DNA from 4 places in the Pseudomonas sp. No.117 genome. Region 1 is predicted to be linked to each of the others. Evidence: predicted binding sites of a transcription regulator. Region 1 holds the regulator's gene; each other region holds the start of a gene.
The links. The regulator sigma-54, encoded in region 1, starts transcription at its own class of promoters, with help from an activator protein. The targets are predictions, from matches to a motif close to ANTGGCATNNANNTTGCTNT.
Positions count from the first base shown of each region.

Region 2: the regulator sigma-54 is predicted to act here: its motif matches at 2,740-2,759, upstream of flgB (flagellar basal body rod protein FlgB).
Region 3: the regulator sigma-54 is predicted to act here: its motif matches at 2,847-2,866, upstream of flhA (flagellar biosynthesis protein FlhA).
Region 4: the regulator sigma-54 is predicted to act here: its motif matches at 1,185-1,204, upstream of glnA (glutamate--ammonia ligase).

Region 1 covers NZ_BAAJNP010000002.1:383,269-388,057, reverse strand. The annotation lists gene rapZ (RNase adapter RapZ) at 1-423, opposite strand, end outside; gene ptsN (PTS IIA-like nitrogen regulatory protein PtsN) at 425-889, opposite strand; gene hpf (ribosome hibernation-promoting factor, HPF/YfiA family) at 908-1,216, opposite strand; gene ACYJP6_RS05280 (RNA polymerase factor sigma-54) at 1,306-2,799, opposite strand; gene lptB (LPS export ABC transporter ATP-binding protein) at 2,902-3,630, opposite strand; gene lptA (lipopolysaccharide transport periplasmic protein LptA) at 3,627-4,169, opposite strand; gene lptC (LPS export ABC transporter periplasmic protein LptC) at 4,156-4,728, opposite strand.
Region 2 covers NZ_BAAJNP010000007.1:350,703-355,491, reverse strand. The annotation lists gene flgA (flagellar basal body P-ring formation chaperone FlgA) at 1-672, opposite strand, end outside; gene ACYJP6_RS18880 (chemotaxis protein CheV) at 770-1,702, shown strand; gene cheR (protein-glutamate O-methyltransferase CheR) at 1,745-2,572, shown strand; gene flgB (flagellar basal body rod protein FlgB) at 2,793-3,215, shown strand; gene flgC (flagellar basal body rod protein FlgC) at 3,218-3,655, shown strand; gene ACYJP6_RS18860 (flagellar hook assembly protein FlgD) at 3,672-4,394, shown strand; gene flgE (flagellar hook protein FlgE) at 4,423-4,789, shown strand, end outside.
Region 3 covers NZ_BAAJNP010000007.1:266,113-270,901, reverse strand. The annotation lists gene fliQ (flagellar biosynthesis protein FliQ) at 1-241, shown strand, start outside; gene fliR (flagellar biosynthetic protein FliR) at 245-1,021, shown strand; gene flhB (flagellar biosynthesis protein FlhB) at 1,034-2,182, shown strand; gene sodC (superoxide dismutase [Cu-Zn] SodC) at 2,175-2,702, opposite strand; gene flhA (flagellar biosynthesis protein FlhA) at 2,954-4,789, shown strand, end outside.
Region 4 covers NZ_BAAJNP010000003.1:583,864-588,652, forward strand. The annotation lists gene thiI (tRNA uracil 4-sulfurtransferase ThiI) at 1-969, opposite strand, end outside; gene glnA (glutamate--ammonia ligase) at 1,355-2,761, shown strand; gene ACYJP6_RS09495 (DUF4124 domain-containing protein) at 2,920-3,438, shown strand; gene ACYJP6_RS09500 (DUF4124 domain-containing protein) at 3,438-4,076, shown strand; gene glnL (nitrogen regulation protein NR(II)) at 4,248-4,789, shown strand, end outside.

The DNA of each region.
Region 1 (4,789 bases):
GGTGTCGATCTTCAGGTCGGACAGGTCGGCGATGGGCGACAGCAGCACCTGTTCGTCGTGGATGGCCTCCGCCAGGGATCTTTCCTGGTTGGACAGCGGATGCCGGCGGCGCGTCTCGGAAAAGCGCTTGAGCAGCGTCTGGTCATCGGCGTCCAGGTAGAGGATGTCGCAACGGATGTTGCGGCTACGCACCTGTTCGAGCAATTCAGGAAAGCGCTGCAGCTGGCTGGGCAGGTTGCGCGCATCGATGGACAGGGCGACCTTGGGCTGGGGCCGCTCCATGTCGGTCAGGGCATGCTGGGCCAGGTCGGGCAGCAGGCTGGCCGGCAGGTTGTCGATGCAATAGAAGCCATTGTCCTCAAGCACGTTGAGCGCCGTACTCTTGCCCGACCCGGAACGTCCGCTCACGATGATGAGGTGCATGTCAGTGTCCGCTCTGAGCCTCGACGACGATCTGATAGAGCGCCTGGCTGTCCCCGGCCTTGCGCAGCCGCTCGCGGATATCGGCCCGGTCCAGGATGCCGGCGATCTGGCGCAGCAGGGTGAGGTGCTGTTCGGTGGCGGCCTCGGGGACCAGCAGGACGAACACCAGGTCCACTGGCGCTCCGTCCAGGGAATCGAAGTCCACCGGGTGTTGCAGGTGGAAGAGCACGCACAGCGGCTGTTGCAGGCCCGCCAGGCGGCAGTGGGGGATGGCGATGCCGTTGCCGAAGCCGGTGGAGCCCAGGCGCTCGCGCGCCATCAGGCATTCGTAGATATGCGCCGCGTCGTGGCCGGGCAATTCCTGCGCGGCCAGTTCGGCGATGCGTTCCAGTACGGCGGCTTTGCTGCCACCCGGCGCACCCGTTTGGGTGCGGCCGGGGGTCAGGATGTTTTCGAGTCTGATCATAAAGCGGCGATCGAAACCTCAGCGGACGCCGACGCCCTGCTGGCGTTCGATCGATTTTTCCTTGTGTTTAATCAGTTGGCGGTCGAGCTTGTCGGCCAGGAGATCGATGGCGGCATACATGTCGTCGTGCTCGGAGTTGGCGACCACCGCGGCGCCGGCGACGTGCAGGGTGGCTTCGGCCTTTTGCTTGAGCTTGTCCACTTCGAGGATGACCTGGACGTTGGTAATACGGTCGAAGTGCCGTTCGAGGCGGGCGAGTTTCTCGCCGATGTAGTCACGCAGGGCTTCTGTTACTTCGAGCTGATGGCCACTGATGTTGACTTGCATACCGCTTCTCCTTATTGCCGGGCTGCGATCGGCGAAGCTGCTCGCCGACGTGACAAGAGTCGATCGAGGCACGGTCACATCAGGACGCGTCAGAGGAGACGCTTGCGTTCGCTGGACGGAGCGATACCCAGGGATTCCCGATACTTAGCCACCGTGCGTCGAGCGACTTGTATACCTTGCGATTCCAGTAAACCAGCGATCTTGCTGTCACTCAACGGCTTTTTCGCGTTTTCCGCCGCCACCAATTTCTTGATGATCGCGCGGATCGCGGTGGAGGAGCATTCGCCACCCTCGGCGGTACTGACGTGGCTGGAGAAGAAGTACTTGAGTTCGTAGATGCCACGCGGGGTGTGCATGAATTTCTGGGTGGTCACCCGCGAGATGGTCGATTCGTGCATGCCCACCGCCTCGGCGATGTCGTGCAGGACCAGCGGCTTCATGGCCTCTTCGCCGTATTCGAGAAAACCGCGCTGGTGCTCGACGATCTGGGTCGCCACCTTCATCAGGGTCTCGTTGCGGCTCTGCAGGCTCTTGATGAACCAGCGCGCCTCCTGCAGCTGGTTGCGCATGTAGGTGTTGTCGGCGCTGCTGTCGGCGCGCTTGACGAAGCCGGCGTATTGCGGATTCACCCGCAGGCGCGGCACGGCTTCCTGGTTGAGCTCCACCAACCAGCGTTCGTTGTGCTTGCGCACGATGACGTCCGGCACCACGTATTCGGCTTCGCTGGATTCGATCTGCGAGCCCGGCCGCGGATGCAGGGTCTGGATCAGCTCGATGATCGGCTTGAGCTCGTCTTCCTTGATCTTCATGCGCCGCATCAGCTGGGCATAGTCGCGGCTGCCGAGCAGATCCAAGTAGTCGCCGACCAGGCGCTTGGCCTCGCCGAGCAGGGGCAGGGTGGCAGGCAGCTGCGCCAGCTGGATCAGCAGGCACTCGCGCAGGTTGCGCGCGGCGACGCCGGCCGGTTCGAATTGCTGGACGCGTCTGAGCACCACCTCGACCTCGTCGAGATCGACTTCCAGCTCCGGGTCGAGGGAGGCGTGGATGTCCTCCAGGCTTTCCTGCAGATAGCCGTCGGTGTCGATGCCGTCGATGATCGCCAGGGCGATCAGGCGGTCCAGGTCCGACATGGGCGCCAGGTTGAGCTGCCAGAGCAGGTGCGTCTGCAGGCTCTCGCCGGCCGAGGTGCGGGTGGTGAAGTCCCACTCGTCATCGTCGTTGCTGGGCAGACTGCTGGCGCTGGTCTGGTAGATGTCTTCCCAGGCGGTGTCGACCGGCAGCTCGCTGGGGATGCGCTCGCTCCATTCGGATTCGTCGGCCATCTCGTTGGTGGCGACCGAGGTTTCCTTGAAGGTGGTTTCCAGGTTGCCCGGGTTCGCCGCCTCATCGCTGTCGCCTGCAGAGTCGCTCTGGTCGAAGTCTTCCCCTTCTTCCTGGCGTTCCAGCATCGGATTGGATTCCAGGGCTTCCTGGATTTCCTGCTGCAAATCGAGCGTCGACAGCTGGAGCAGACGAATGGCTTGTTGCAGCTGCGGCGTCATCGTCAGCTGCTGGCCCATCTTGAGGACTAGCGATGGTTTCATGGCTGCGGAATTACACCTTGTCTACCGACGCGAACAGCGCCACCGAACCTCGCGAACCCTGCGAGCGTTAGCAAATTATATGCCTTGTTTCCCTGGGTTTGCCTAGAGGCGGAATTCGTGGCCCAGGTAGACTTCCTTCACCAGGTCGTTGGCGAGGACTTCCTCGGCGGTGCCTTCGGCGATCAGCTGGCCATCGTTGACGATATAGGCCGTTTCGCAGATGGTCAGGGTTTCCCGGACATTGTGGTCGGTGATGAGCACACCGATGCCCTTGGCCTTGAGGTGGCGGATGATCTGCTTGATGTCGCCCACCGAAATGGGATCCACGCCGGCGAAGGGTTCGTCCAGCAGGATGAACTTGGGCGCGGTGGCCAGGGCGCGGGCGATCTCGACGCGGCGCCGCTCACCGCCGGACAGGCTCATGCCGCGGTTGTCGCGGATGTGGGTGATGTGGAACTCCTGCAGCAGGCTTTCCAGCTCGCGCAGGCGGCCGGCCTTGTCCAGGTCCTTGCGGGTTTCCAGGATGCCGAGGATGTTGTCGGCCACGGTCAGCTTGCGGAAGATCGAGGCTTCCTGGGGCAGGTAGCCGATCCCGGCGCGGGCGCGACCGTGCATGGGCAGGGCGGTGACATCCTGGTCGTCGATCAGCACCCGGCCCTGATCGGCCTTGACCAGGCCGACAATCATGTAGAAGCAGGTGGTCTTGCCGGCACCGTTCGGGCCGAGCAGGCCGACGATCTGGCCGCTGTCGATGCTGACGCTGACGTCGCGGACGACCTGACGACCCTTGTAGCTCTTGGCCAGATGCTGGGCTTTGAGCGTAACCGTCATTGTCCCTGCCCCGACTGCTGCTGATCCTTGGGCTGGATGACCATGTCGATCCGCGGCCGCGGCGTGGTGACCTTGCTGCCGTTGGCCCGCCCGGCGTTGACGATCTGGCGCTGGGTGTCGTAGACGATCTTCTCGCCTTCGAAGGTGTTGCCCTGCTGGATCACCTTGGCCTGGTCGATCAGGATGATGCGGTTTTCCTGGGCGAAGTACTGGATGGTCAGGGCGTAGGCCTTGACCAGGTCCTTGTCCGCCGACGGCTTCTGCTCGTAATAGGCCGGTTTGCCTACCGAGGTCGCGACCTTGATGTTGCCCTGGTTGTCCTGGGTCAGGGTCACGGTGTTGCCGGTGATCTTCATGCTGCCCTGGGTGATGACCACGTCGCCGCGGTACACGGCCACGCCCTGCTTGTCATCGAGCTCGGCGCTGTCGGCCTGCACGCGGATCGGCTGGGTGCGATCGGTCGGCAGGGCCCAAGCCGCGGCACTGCCAAAGGTGGCGCCAAGGGTGAACAGGAAGGGGAGGGTTTTAACGAACCTCATGCTGGCCTCTTACGTTGGACAGCAGGAGCATTCTGCCGTCTTCTAGATACGCTTTCATGCCATTGGCCGTGGTCACCCCATTGGCGGCCTCGATTCTAACGGCTTGCTCGGTTTGCGCATATTGTTTGTCAGGAAAGACGGTCATGCGGGTGGTGGTCAACACCACCGGGCGGCCTCTCGCATCGGTACGCTCCACGCGGACGTCGTCGATCAGCTCCGCCTGACTGCCACCAGGGGCGACTTCGGCACGGGCACTGCGAACATGCCAGGGGAAGTCGGTGCCGCGAAAGGCCAGCATGTCGGGCCGGGTCACCAGGGTGATGTCGGTGGCCTTGACGTGTTCACTGCGTTCGGCCTTGAGTTCGTACTGGACCTTGCCGTCCAGCCGATACTGAATGGTGCGGGTGTTGAGCGCGTAGCCGTCGATGGCGCTGTCTTGCGGGGTCGACGACGCCGGCGCGTCGACGAAGCGCTGCGGCAGGATGTTCCAGTAGCCGATCGCGATGAGCGCGGCGGCGATCAGGACCAACAGCACGGGGCGGCGCAAGCTGCGAAACATGAGGGTACCTGTGATGGGCCGCACCAAGGGCGGCGGGTTGAACGTACGTTTTCGGCGTAAT
Region 2 (4,789 bases), on a different contig from region 1:
GGAGCTCAGGTTGCGGATGCGGATCTCCTCGTCCTTGGCACCGCCGGCGAGGGCTTCACCCTGCATCCGAATACTGAAGGACGAGGTGCGCGCATTGATGACCACCTGTTCCCCCTTGCGAACGAGTTCCGCCTGTTCGAGATAGGCTGGTGCCATGGGCTGGTCGCTCATCACCTGGCGCTTGAGCTTGGCGCCGAGCACCGTCTCCAGGCTGGTGAGATAGCCCTGGCTGAGGGTGCCGACGTCCCGCTCCACCAATGCCACGTTACTGTTGTCCAGCAGGGCACCGCGCATCAGGGGCTGGAGGGCGACCACCACCGGCCGGTAGAGCTTGACCTGGGCAGGCACGAACACGGTCCAGGGGCTGGAGCCTTCGCAGCGCACCTTGACGCTGAGACGGCCGATGGGCGTCGGTTCGCCCTGCTGGGCGAGCGTCAGGGGTTTGTCGCACGCCGCCAGGCGCAGTCGCGGGTCGAGGGCCTTGACCTGGGTTTCATGGCGCGCATTGAGGCTGGTATCCAGCAAATATTCCTGCACCCGTTCCTCAAGAAAACTTTCCACAGCGCCGATAAGTTCATCAGGTGAAGTGTAGGCGTCTTCCGCGAAGGCCCTGCTTTGCAGGCAGCAGAGCAAGGTCAGGAGGCCAAGGGTCAGTCTTCGAGCTAGAGTCATGGTCGGAAACACGTCGCTGCGATCTTCATGATCAACCCATAAGCAAGCCCCGTGCCGAATTTTCAATTCGCCCGCGGGCATTCAAAGGAGTCATCTGATGGCTGGTGTATTGGACGCAGTCAACCAACGTACCCAACTGGTGGGCCAGAACCGTCTGGAGCTGCTGCTGTTCCGCCTGGATGGCTCGCAGCTCTATGGCATCAACGTCTTCAAGGTGAAGGAGGTGCTGCAGTGCCCCAAGCTCACCGTGATGCCGAAATCGAATCGGGTGGTGCGGGGCGTGGCCAGCATCCGCGGCGGCACTTTCCCCATCATCGACCTGGCGATGGCCACCGGGCGCCGGGGCCTGGAAGACATCAACAACTGCTTCGTCATCATCACCGAGTACAACACCAAGGTGCAGGGTTTCCTGGTGCGCTCGGTCGAACGCATCGTCAACATGAACTGGGAAGGCATCAACCCGCCGCCCAAGGGCACCGGTCGTGACCACTACCTGACCGCCGTGACCCGGGTCGACAACCAGCTCGTCGAGATCATCGACGTGGAGAAGATCCTGTCCGAGGTGGCTCCGTCGGTGGAGACCGTCTCGGTCGGCGTGGTCAGCGAAGTGGTGCAGGCCAAGGCTGTGACCAAGCGGGTATTGATCGTCGACGACTCCTCGGTGGCGCGCAAGCAGGTGAGCCGCTGCCTGGAAACCGTCGGCGTGGAGGTCATCGCGCTCAACGACGGTCGCCAGGCGCTGAACTACCTGCAGACGATGGTGGGCGAGGGCAAGCGTCCGGAAGACGAATTGCTGATGATCATTTCCGACATCGAGATGCCGGAAATGGATGGCTACACCCTGACGGCGGAAATCCGTCATGATTCGCGCATGCAGAAAGTGCATATACTGCTGCATACCTCCTTGTCCGGTGTCTTCAACCAGGCGATGGTCAAGAAGGTCGGTGCGGACGACTTCCTGGCCAAATTCCGCCCCGATGATCTTGCCTCCCGGGTCGTCGAGCGCATCAACGCGGTCGACAGTCACTAGGTGATGGCGTCTCTATCCCGGTATCCAGAAGGCGGAGCGGCAGTGTCAGCAGTCAACGCGGATTTTGTGCTTTTTCGTGATTTCCTCGAGAAATCCAGCGGGATCCTGCTCGGTGACAACAAGCAGTACCTCGTCTCTAGTCGGCTGAACAAGCTGATGGAGACCGAGGGGATCAAGACGTTGTCGGAGTTGGTGCAGCGTATCCAGTCGCAGCCCCGTGGCGGTTTGCGGGAGAAGGTCATCGATGCGATGACCACCAACGAAACCCTCTGGTTTCGCGACACCTATCCCTTCGAGGTGCTGAAGAACCGCCTGTTGCCGGAGTTGACCAAGAACACCTTCGGCCAGCGCCTGCGGGTCTGGTCGGCGGCGTGCTCGTCGGGCCAGGAGCCCTATTCGCTGTCCATGACCATGGACGAATTCGAGCGCAGCGCGGCAGGGCAGGGGCGTGGCGGTCTGCAGATCGTGGCTACCGATCTGTCCGGCGCCATCCTCACCGCGGCCAAGTCCGGCGAATACGATTCCCTGGCGATCGGCCGGGGACTGTCCCAGGAGCGGCTGCAGCGCTATTTCGACGTGCTCCAGCCAAATCGCTGGGCGGTCAAGCCGGCGATTCGCAGCCGGATCGAATTCCGCGCGCTGAATCTGCTCGACAGCTACGCCAGCCTCGGCAAGTTCGACATGGTGTTCTGCCGCAACGTGCTGATCTACTTCTCCGCCGAGGTGAAGAAGGACATCCTGACGCGCATCCACGCCACCCTGAAGCCCGGCGGCTATCTGTTCCTCGGTGCCTCCGAGGCCCTCAATGGGCTGCCGGACCTCTACCAGATGGTGCAGTGCAATCCGGGCATCATCTACAAGGCCAAGTAGGCCGGTCGACGCACACCCAGGGCAGACCCAGGTCTGCCCTTTCTTTTGCGCCAAACTTTTGCCGCGCTTTTGCCTGCGGGCGGCAAGGGCGGCGGAAAAACCTTGCCGCTTGCCGCCGTTTTGGCCGCAACCTAGGGCTAAGTCCTTGATTTTGATGGGTGCTGGAGACTGGCACGGGCCTTGCTAATTCGCTTGCAAGCCACGTCAAAGGTCTCTCGACATGAGCATCAGTTTCGAAAAGGCACTCGGCCTGCACGAGCAGGCGCTGAACTTCCGTTCGCAGCGCGCCGAGGTGTTGGGCAACAACCTGGCCAATGCCGATACCCCTGGCTACAAGGCACGGGACCTGGATTTCAGTGCGGTACTCGCCGAGCAGGCGGCCAAGGGCTCTTCCGGTGCCACCCGGCATTATCAGCTGGAAACCACCAACAGCCGGCACATCGCCGCCGACGGCTTCGACATGGGCATGGGCGATGCGGCCCTGAAGTACCGCATTCCCAGCCAGCCCTCGGTCGACCAGAACACCGTGGATGCCCAGGTGGAGCAGGCCAACTACGCCGAGAACGCCATGAACTTCCAGGCCAGCTTCACGCTGCTCAATAGCAAGTTCAAAGGGCTGATGTCGGCCATCAAGGGAGAATAACCATGTCCCTGAGTTCGTTGTTCAACATCGCCGGTAGCGCGATGAGCGCCCAGAACGTCCGGCTCAATACCGTGGCCAGCAACATGGCCAACGCCGAGTCGGTCGCCTCCAGCGTCGACCAGACCTACAAGGCCCGTCATCCGGTGTTCGCCGCCCAGCTCAGCGAGGCCCAGGGTGGTTCCTCGCTGTTCGACGAGCAGGGCCAGGCCGGGGTCGGCGTGGAGGTGAAGGGTATCGTCGAGGACCAGAGCGAGGTCCAGAAGCGCTACGAGCCCCATCACCCCATGGCGGACAAGGACGGTTACGTCTACTACCCGAACGTGAACGTGGTAGAGGAAATGGCCGACATGATCTCGGCCAGCCGTGCCTTCCAGACCAATGCGGAAATGATGAATACCGCCAAACAGATGATGCAGAAGGTGCTGACCCTGGGTCAGTGATCGCTAGGGAGTCGACATGACCACCACTTCTTCCACCACCAGCAGCAGCTCGCTGCTGTCGTCGGTGCTGTCCAACAGCAAGGTATCGAGCAGCTCGGTGACGTCCAGCGGCACGACGACTTCGGGAAGCACCACCAGCAGCCTCGGGAAGAACGACTTCCTGAAGCTGCTGGTGACCCAGCTCAACAACCAGAATCCGCTGAATCCGCAGGACAACACCGAGTTCGTCGCGCAACTGGCGCAGTTCAGCAGCGTCGAGTCCTTGCAGAACCTCAATACCTCGGTGGATTCCATCGTCAGCAACTACAACTCTTCCCAGGCGCTGCAGGCCTCTTCGCTGGTAGGGCGCTCGGTGATCGCCGCCGGCAGCACGGCGGTGGTCGATACCACCACCGGCATGACCGGCAGCGTGGTGTTGCCCTCGTCGGGCAGTGATCTTTCGGTGGGCGTCTACAACAGCGCCGGCTCCCTGGTCGACACCATATCCCTGGACGCCAAGAGTGCCGGCACCCATGCCTTCAGCTGGGACGGCAAGGACAGCTCAGGCCAGACATTGGCCTCCGGGACCTACACCTTCAAAGCCACGGCCGCCATTGGTGGCACCTCCACGGCGCTGACGACCTACCTGCCGAACACCGTGAGCAGCGTGACCCTGGGTACCAGCGGCAGCGACATGACCCTCAACCTCGCCGACGGCACCAACGTCGCCTTGGCGAACGTCAAGACCATAGGCCAGTGAGCCGGCCCCGCCGGACAGGAGTACAACCATGAGCTTCAACGTCGGCCTCAGTGGCCTCAATGCCGCCGCCACCGATCTCAGCGTGACCGGCAACAACATCGCCAACGTGGGCACCACGGGCTTCAAGTCCTCGCGCGCCGAATTCGCCGATGTCTATTCCAGCTCCATGTACCTGGGGTCGAGCGCCAACCAGCCCGGCGCCGGCGTGCGGACCGCGGCCGTGGCCCAGCAGTTCACCCAGGGCAACGTGACCAGCACCGGCAATGCCCTGGACATGGCGATCAATGGCGGTGGCTTCTTCGTCATGAACAACAACGGCTCCAATCTCTATTCGCGAGACGGCACCTTCAAGACCGACGCCAATGGCTTCGTCGTGAACAACTCCGGCTACAACC
Region 3 (4,789 bases), on a different contig from region 1:
CCGCCAGGGTCTCTGGCTCACCGCCCTGCTGGTGGCGGTGCTGGTGGTGCCGAGCCTGATCGTCGGCCTGATCGTGGCGGTGTTCCAGGCCGCGACCCAGATCAACGAGCAGACCCTGAGCTTCCTGCCACGCCTGATCGTCACCCTCTTGACGCTGATTGTCCTGGGGCCCTGGATGGTCAGGCAGCTGATGGAGTTCATCCAGACCTCGGTCGCCAACATCCCGCGGCTGATCGGCTAGCCCATGCTCGCGCTCAGCGACGCCCAGATCGGCGGCTGGGTCGGCAGCTTCCTGTTTCCGCTGTTTCGCATCGCCGCGCTGCTGATGACCATGCCGATCATCGGCACCACCCTGGTCCCGGTGCGGGTGCGGATGTACCTGGCGCTGGCGCTCAGCCTGGTGCTGGTCCCCACGCTGCCGCCCATGCCGCAGGTGGACGCCATCAGCGTCCAGGCCCTGCCGCTGATCGTCGAGCAGATCCTCATCGGCGCGGTGATGGGCTTCAGCCTGCAGCTGTTCTTCCATGTCTTCGTGGTAGCCGGGCAGATCATCTCGACCCAGGCCGGCCTGAGCTTCGCGTCCATGATCGACCCGGTCAACGGTGCTTCGGCGCCGGTGATGGGGCAGTTCTTCACCATGCTGGTGACCCTGCTGTTCCTCGCCATGAACGGTCACCTGGTGGTGTTCGAGATCCTCGCCGAAAGCTTCGTCACCCTGCCGGTGGGCGACACCCTGAGCGTCGAGCACTTCCGCCAGCTGGCGGGGCGCCTGGGCTGGGTCATAGGGGCGGGCATCCTGCTGGTATTGCCGGCGATCACCGCGCTGCTAGTGGTCAACATCGCTTTCGGCATCATGACCCGCGCCGCGCCGCAGCTGAACATCTTTTCCGTCGGCATGCCGCTGATCGTGGTGCTGGGTATGGTCATCGTCTGGCTCGGCACCGCCGACATCCTCTCCCACTATGAAAGTCTCGCCAGCGAGGCGCTGCAGTGGCTGCGCGAACTCGCTCGAGCCCGCTAGGAGGTATGCCGCATGGCTGAATCCGATGGCGAAGACCGGACAGAAGACCCAACTGAGAAACGCAAGCGTGAGTCGCGGGAGGAGGGGCAGCTCCCGCGCTCGCGCGAACTTGGTACCGTGGCGGTCATGCTCGCGGGAGTGGGCGGCCTGCTGATGTATGGCGCCTTCCTCGGCGGCAAGCTGCTGGAAGTGATGCGCGCCAATTTCTCGCTCCGCCGGGAAGAGGCGATGGACGAGCGCTTCATGGGCACCTTCCTGCTGGCCTCGGGCAAGGCGGCGATGCTGGGCATGCTGCCGATGATCGCCCTGGTGGTGATCGCGGCCATCGTCGGCCACATCGCCCTGGGCGGCTTCCTGTTTTCCAGCAAGGTCCTGGCGCCCAAGGCGAGCCGGATGAATCCGCTGTCCGGCATCACCCGGATGTTTTCCAAGAACTCCCTGGTGGAGCTGCTCAAGGCCCTGGGCAAGTTCTTCATCATCCTCGGCGTGTCGGTGCTGGTGCTGATGAGCGAGCGCACGGCCCTGCTGCAGATCGCCAAGCTGCCGGTGGAGCAGGCGCTGCTGCACAGCATCCAGGTGGTCGGCCATGCCACCCTGTTGCTGGCCTTCGGCCTGCTGATCATCGCCGCCATCGACGTTCCCTTCCAGATCTTCAGCAACCGCAAGAAGCTGATGATGACCAAGCAGGAGATCAAGGACGAGTACAAGGACAGCGAGGGCAAGCCGGAGGTCAAGGGCAAGATCCGCCAGATGCAGCGGCAGATGGCCCAGCGGCGGATGATGGCGGAGGTGCCTAACGCCGATGTGGTCATCACCAACCCGACCCACTTCGCCGTGGCGCTGAAATACGATGCGGCCAAGGGCGGCGCGCCGGTGCTGGTGGCCAAGGGCAGCGACTTCACCGCCCTGAAGATTCGCGAGATCGCCCAGGAGCATCAGGTCTCGCTGCTGGAGTCGCCCGGCCTGGCGCGGGCGGTGTACTACTCCACCGACGTGGACCAGGAAATTCCCGCCGGTCTCTATGTGGCGGTGGCCCAGGTCCTCGCCTACGTCTACCAGCTCCGGCAATTCCGCGCCGGACGCGGTCGCAAGCCCAAGCTCGCCGACCTGCCCATCCCGCAGGACCTGCGGCGGGACGAGCAGGGCAAGGCCTCTACTTGATGACGCCGCAGACGATGCGGGCGCCGCCACCGCCCAGGGGCTTGGGCTGGTCGGCGTAGTTGTCGCCGCCGGCGTGGATCATCAGGGCATGGCCCTTGAGTTCTTCGAGGCGCTTCAGCCGCGGCGCCAGCACCGGTTGGGTCGCCTGGCCATCGGCCGTCACGTACAGGGCCGGCAATTCCCCCAGGTGGCCATCGTCCGACCAGGGCGCGCTGTGCTTGCCGGTGTTGCGCGGATCGAGGTGGCCGCCCGCGGCGCCCCCGGCGGTCGCCTTGCCATCCACCTCGGCCGGGCCGCAGTTGGGCTTGGTATGCACATGGAAGCCGTGGATGCCGGGTTCCAGGCCCTTGAGCTCGGGCGTGAACACCAGGCCGTACTTGGAGCGGGTCACCTGGACGCTGCCGACGCTTTCGCCCACGCCGTCGGTCGAGATCTTGTTCATGGGAATGGTCAGGGATTCAGCCGCCTGGGCAGTACCGGCCAGGCAGGTGGCCAACAGCGTCGCGGTCCAGATCTTCATGGTGATGTTCCTCGGATAGGCGCGCTAGCGCGGATCCTAGACAGACCCGCGTCCTTCCCGCGCGGTTCAGCGAACGCTGCGAGCCATCCGTTACCAGTCCTGTAGCGCCCCGTGGAAAACCTCGCTGATTCAAGGTGTTGGGCAGTTGGCCCGGAGCTTGCTCAAGCCCCTGCGAACAGTGCGCTGCGTCAACTTTCCGTGATGACCGCGCCGCCACGCGAGGAATGGGTGTGAAAGTCGACAAATCCCTGATGATGGGCAACATGCGCGGTCTGGCTCGCGGCAACCTGGGCGTGCCGCTGGCCGTCCTGGCGATGCTCGCCATGATGACCCTGCCGATGCCGCCGTTCCTGCTGGACGTGCTGTTCACCTTCAACATCGCCCTGTCGATCGTGGTCCTGCTGGTCAGCGTCTATGCCCTGCGGCCGCTGGATTTCGCCGTCTTCCCGACCATCCTGCTGGTGTCGACCCTGCTGCGCCTGGCGCTCAACGTGGCTTCCAGCCGCGTGGTGCTGCTGCACGGCCAGGACGGCCACGATGCCGCGGGCAAGGTCATCCAGGCCTTCGGTGAGGTGGTAGTCGGCGGCAACTACGTGGTCGGTGCGGTGGTGTTCGCCATCCTCATGATCATCAACTTCGTGGTGGTGACCAAGGGTGCCGGCCGGATCTCCGAGGTCTCGGCCCGTTTCACCCTGGACGCCATGCCCGGCAAGCAGATGGCCATCGACGCCGACCTCAATGCCGGCATCATCGACCAGGCCGAAGCCAAGAAGCGCCGGACCGAAGTGGGCCAGGAGGCCGATTTCTACGGCTCCATGGACGGTGCCAGCAAGTTCGTCCGCGGTGACGCCATCGCCGGCCTCTTGATCCTTTTCATCAACCTCATCGGCGGCATGGCCATCGGCATGGCCCAGCACGGCCTGCCGTTCGGCGACGCCGCGCGCATCTACGCCCTGCTGACCATCGGTGACGGCCTGGTCGCCCAGGTCCCCTCCCTGCTGCTGTCAGTGGCCGCCGCCATCATGGTCACCCGGGTGTCCTCCGCCGAGGACATGGGCCAGCAGGTGAACCGGCAGATGTTCGCCTCGCCCAAGGCGCTGGCGGTGTCCGCCTTCATCATCATCGCCATGGGCCTGGTGCCGGGCATGCCGCACCTGCCGTTCCTCGGCCTGGGTGGCGGCGCTGCCGCTGGCGCCTGGATGATCTACAAGCGTCAGCGCCAGGCCAAGCAGACCGCCGAGGTGGAAGCCAAGAAGCAGCAGGAGCTGGCGCCGGTGCAGCGTCCGGCCGAGGCCAAGGAGCTGGGTTGGGACGACGTGACCCCAGTGGACATGGTCGGTCTGGAAGTCGGCTACCGCCTGATCCCCATGGTCGACCGCAACCAGGGTGGCCAGCTGCTGGCGCGGATCAAGGGTGTCCGCAAGAAGCTGTCCCAGGACCTCGGCTTCCTCATGCCGTCGGTGCATATCCGCGACAACCTGGACCTGCTGCCCAACGCCTATCGCCTGACGCTCATGGGGGTCAGCGTCGCCGAGGCCGAGATCTATCCCGACCGCGAACTGGCCATCAACCCGGGCCAGGTCTATGGCACCCTCAACGGCGTCGCCGCCAAGGATCCGGCATTCGGTCTGGAAGCCGTCTGGATCGACGTCACCCAGCGCGACCAGGCCCAGTCCCTCGGCTACACCGTGGTCGACGCCAGCACCGTGGTCGCCACTCACCTCAACCAGATCCTCTTCAAGCACGCCCACGAGCTGATTGGCCACGAGGAAGTCCAGCAACTGCTGCAGGTGCTGGCCAAGAGTTCGCCCAAGCTGGCCGAGGAGCTGGTACCCGGCATCGTCTCGCTGTCGACCCTGCTCAAGATCCTCCAGCAGCTGCTGCAGGAGCAGGTTCCGGTCCGCGACATCCGCACCATCGCCGAAGCCATCGCCAACGTCGGTCCGCGGAGTCAAGATCCCGCCGCCATCGCCGGTGCCGTGCGGGTCGCGCTGTCCCGCGCAATCGTCCAGAACATCGTTGGAATGGAGCCTGAGCTGCCTGTTATCACCCTTGAGCCAAGGTTGGAACAGATGTTGCTAAGTAGT
Region 4 (4,789 bases), on a different contig from region 1:
CTTGTGGCTGGCCAGCAGCGGGCGCAGCACCAGGGTATCGGTGGCCTTGTCGATCACCGCCAGGTTGGTCAGGGTCTGGCTGGAAACCTGGGAGACGGCCTCGCCGGTCACCAGCGCCTCGATCTGCAGCTGCTCGGCGATGCGGCTGGCGGCGCGCAGCATCATGCGCTTCAAGATCACGCCCATGTGGCTGTCGTCGCACTGGGTGAGGATCTGCCCTACCACTTCCTCGAAGGGCACGCTGATGAACAGCACGCGCTGGGAGCGACCGAATTTCTCCCACAGATAGTGCGCCACTTCCATCACGCCCAGTTCGTGGGCACGCCCGCCGAGATTGAAGAAGCAGAAGTGGCTGACCATGCCACGCCTCATCATCTGGTAGGCGGCCACGGTGGAATCGAAGCCACCGGACATCAGCACCAGCACCTGCTCCAGGGCACCCAGCGGATAGCCGCCCAGGCCCTCGTGATGCTCGTCGATGATGAACAGCCGCTGGTCGCGGATCTCCAGGCGAACGTTCACCTCGGGATTCTTCAGGGCGATGCCGGCGCCGCCACAGCGCTCGCGCAGGCCACCGCCGACGTAGCGCTCCACGTCCATCGAGGAAAAGTCATGCTTGCCGGCGCGCTTGCAGCGGACCGAGAACACCTTGCCGCGAACCCGCTCGCCGAAGTGGCGCTCGCAGAGCTCGAGGATGGTCTCGAAGTCGCCCAGCGGATACTCGTGCACCTCGAGGAATTGGCCGATGCCGGGGGTGCAGGCCAGGCGCTGCTTCATCTCCGCCAGCAGGCGCGGCTCGCTGACCGCGGTGTCCAGGGTGATGTTGTCCCAGACCCCTTCCACCTGGACGTCCGGATCCAGGTCGCGCAGCACGACACGAATGTTCTTCACCAGCTGGCGAATGAAATTCTTGCGCACCGGGCGACTCTTGATGGTGATTTCCGGAAAGACCTTGATGATGAGCTTCATGAACGGACGGCGGCGGGCGGGAAACGCAAAAGAAAAGGGCGAAGATCATACCTGAAATCCCGCGGCGACTCGAATTCAGCCGACAAAATCACTCCAGGCGCCATTAAGGTGCAAATCTAGATTTAAAAGCACCAAATTGGTGCGCTCATGCGGCATCGGCCAGCCTGAAAACGCCGCGAGAGACGCAAGGAAGCCACTCCTGCCCATTAAGGGGCACTGGCATACAACTTGCTCTCTTGTGAGGCAGCCGCCCCTGAGCCAGCATAGGGCGCTTTTCGTGGAACGCCGGTCACCGACCAGGCAGCACGGGAGCGCCCCTCAAGGGCACAGCTGATACCGGGAGTACCGCCAACCGCTCCCGGCCGAAATTCCTCTGGAGGAAACCATGTCGAAGGCTGTTCAACTGATCAAAGAAAACGACGTGAAGTGGGTAGACCTGCGCTTCACCGACACCAAAGGCAAGCAGCAACACGTCACCATGCCGGCGCGTGACGCGCTGGACGAAGACTTCTTCGCCCACGGCAAGATGTTCGACGGCTCCTCCATCGCCGGCTGGAAAGGCATCGAAGCCTCCGACATGATCCTGCTGCCCGACGACAGCACCGCCGTCCTGGATCCCTTCACCGAAGAGCCGACCCTGATCCTGGTCTGCGACATCATCGAACCCTCGACCATGCAGCCCTACGAGCGCGACCCCCGTGGTATCGCCAAGGCCGCCGAGGAGTACCTGAAGTCCACCGGCATCGGCGACACCGTATTCGTCGGCCCGGAGCCCGAGTTCTTCATCTTCGACGAAGTGAAGTTCAAGTCGGACATCTCCGGCTCCATGTTCAAGATCTTCTCCGAGCAGGCGTCCTGGAACACCGACGCTGACTTCGAGAGCGGCAACAAGGGTCACCGTCCGGGCGTCAAGGGCGGCTACTTCCCGGTTCCGCCGGTCGACCACGACCACGAAATCCGTACCGCCATGTGCAACGCCCTGGAAGAGATGGGCCTGGTCGTGGAAGTCCACCACCACGAAGTGGCGACCGCTGGCCAGAACGAGATCGGTGTGCAGTTCAACACCCTGGTCAAGAAGGCCGACGAGACCCAGACCCTGAAGTACGTCGTGCACAACGTGGCCGATGCCTACGGCAAGACCGCCACCTTCATGCCCAAGCCCCTGTACGGCGACAACGGCTCCGGCATGCACGTGCACATGTCCATCTCCAAGGATGGCAAGAACACCTTCGCCGGCGAAGGCTATGCCGGCCTGTCCGATACCGCCCTGTACTTCATCGGCGGCATCATCAAGCACGGCAAGGCCCTGAACGGCTTCACCAACCCGTCCACCAACAGCTACAAGCGTCTGGTGCCCGGCTTCGAAGCCCCGGTCATGCTGGCCTACTCGGCCCGTAACCGTTCCGCCTCCATCCGTATCCCCTATGTGTCGAGCCCGAAAGCCCGCCGCATCGAGGCCCGCTTCCCGGATCCGGCTGCCAACCCCTACCTGTGCTTCGCCGCGCTGCTGATGGCTGGCCTGGACGGCATCCAGAACAAGATTCACCCCGGCGATGCCGCCGACAAGAACCTGTACGATCTGCCGCCGGAAGAAGGCAAGAAGATCCCGCAGGTCTGCGGCAGCCTGAAGGAAGCCCTGGAAGCCCTGGACGCCGGTCGTGCGTTCCTGACCAAGGGCGGCGTCTTCACCGACGAGTTCATCGATGCCTACATCGAGCTGAAGTCCGAGGAAGAGATCAAGGTCCGTACCTTCGTGCACCCGCTGGAATACGACCTGTACTACAGCGTCTGATCCCGCTGCGGTAATGAAAGAGGCCTCCTTCGGGAGGCCTTTTCTTTGCGCGTGGAAAACCGCCGCGACCGACGCCACCGCGGAGAAGCCGAGCTGCCTACCTGAGCACCCGGCGCGCCTGCTACCCTTGATCCCCATCGCCCGGCCGAGATCCCGCCATGCCTCGCCTGCTTGCCTGCTGTCTGCTCTGCCTCGCCTGCTCCGCCCAGGCCGCGATCTACAAGTCGGTCGATGCCGAAGGCAACACGGTGTTCAGCGACCAGCCCTCGGCCAACGCCAAGCCCGTCCAGGTGGCGCCGACCAACACCGTGGACAATCCGCGCCCGGCCCCCACGACGCCCAGCGCCCCGGCAGCGACGGCACCTGCTGGCCCGGCCTTCAGCCGCCTGGAGGTCAACGTCCCCGACGACGAGGCCATCCGCGCCAACAACGGCACCTTCTCGGTAGGGGTGTCCGTGGAGCCGGCGCTGGGTCCCGGGCAGAACCTGCAACTGCTGGTGGACGGCGCGCCCTATGGCAATCCCGGCCAGAGCACCCGTTTCGGCGTGGCCAACCTGGAGCGCGGTGAGCACCGTTTCGCCGCCCAGGTGGTGTCCGGCAACGGCGAGGTGATCCAGACCAGCGCCGACAAGACCGTCACCGTGCAACGCATCAGCGTCAACAGCCCGGCCCGCTGATGCGTCCCGTGCTCGCCCTGCTGCTGCTCTGCCTGCTGCTGCCCGCCCAGGCGGCGGTCTACAGCTATGTCGACAAGGAAGGCAACCGCGTCTACACCGACCAGCCCCCCAAGGGCGTGAAGGCCGCCAAGGTGCCGGTGACCACCACCAACAACCTCAACCAGCGCGGCCAGCCGACCCTCAAGCTGAGCCCGACGCCGCCGGCGCCCGTCGCGAAGACGCCCAAGGCCGCGCCTTTCCGCTACCAGATGCTGCGCATCCTGGTCCCCGAACCCGACGCCACGGTGATTGACCAGCAGGGGCAGCTCATCGTCAGCCTGGTCAGCGAGCCGGAGCTGCAACCGGGTCACAGCTACCGGCTGTTGCTCGACGACAAGGAAGCCGGCGTCGGCCGCAGCCCGGTGTTCCCCCTCGGCAACCTGGACCGCGGCACCCATAGCCTGGTGGCGGAAATCCTCGCCGCCGACGGCAGCGTGCTGGAGCGCACCCCGGCCCAGCCCTTCCACCTGCGGCGCCCCTCCCTGGAGCAGAAGCGCCAGGCGCATCCCTGCGCGGGCCAGGACTGGGGCAAACGACCGGAATGTCCGCTGGACATGAAACCGCCCGAAGCCAAGAAATCCTGGCTACCCTTCCTGTAGCGCACCCTAATGGTGCGCTTTTCGCGCGCGCACCATCTTGATACAAATCCGCTGGAGCCTTCGGCGTCGCGCGGCGGCTGTTAGTGCACGTTGCAGCTATCTGCCCTAACTCGGGGCGTCTTGGTTTGCTTCTTGCATTTTCCTATCGTCCCTATAGCGCTGTGGCCTCTCATGCCTACCGACGTCATCCACCGACTCCTGCTCGACAACCTCACGACCGCGGTCATCCTGCTGGATGCGGAGCTGCGCCTGGAGTACATGAACCCAGCGGCGGAGATGCTGCTGGCCATCAGCGGTCAGCGCAGCCACGGCCAGTTCATCAGCGAACTCTTCACCGAATCGCCGGAAGCCCTGCAGGCGCTGCGCCAGGCGGTGGACCATGCCCACCCCTTCACCAAGCGCGAGGCCTTGCTGGTCTCCACCTCGGGCAACAGCCTGACGGTGGACTACGCCGTGACGCCGATCCTCGACCGCCACAACACCCTGCTGCTGCTGGAGGTCCATCCGCGCGACCGCCTGCTGCGCATCACCAAGGAAGAGGCGCAGCTGTCCAAGCAGGAAACCACCAAGCTGCTGGTGCGCGGCCTGGCCCACGAGATCAAAAATCCCCTCGGCGGTATCCGCGGCGCGGCGCAGCTGCTGGCCCGCGAGCTGCCGGAAGAGGCGCTCAAGGACTACACCAACGTCATCATCGAGGAAGCGGATCGGCTGCG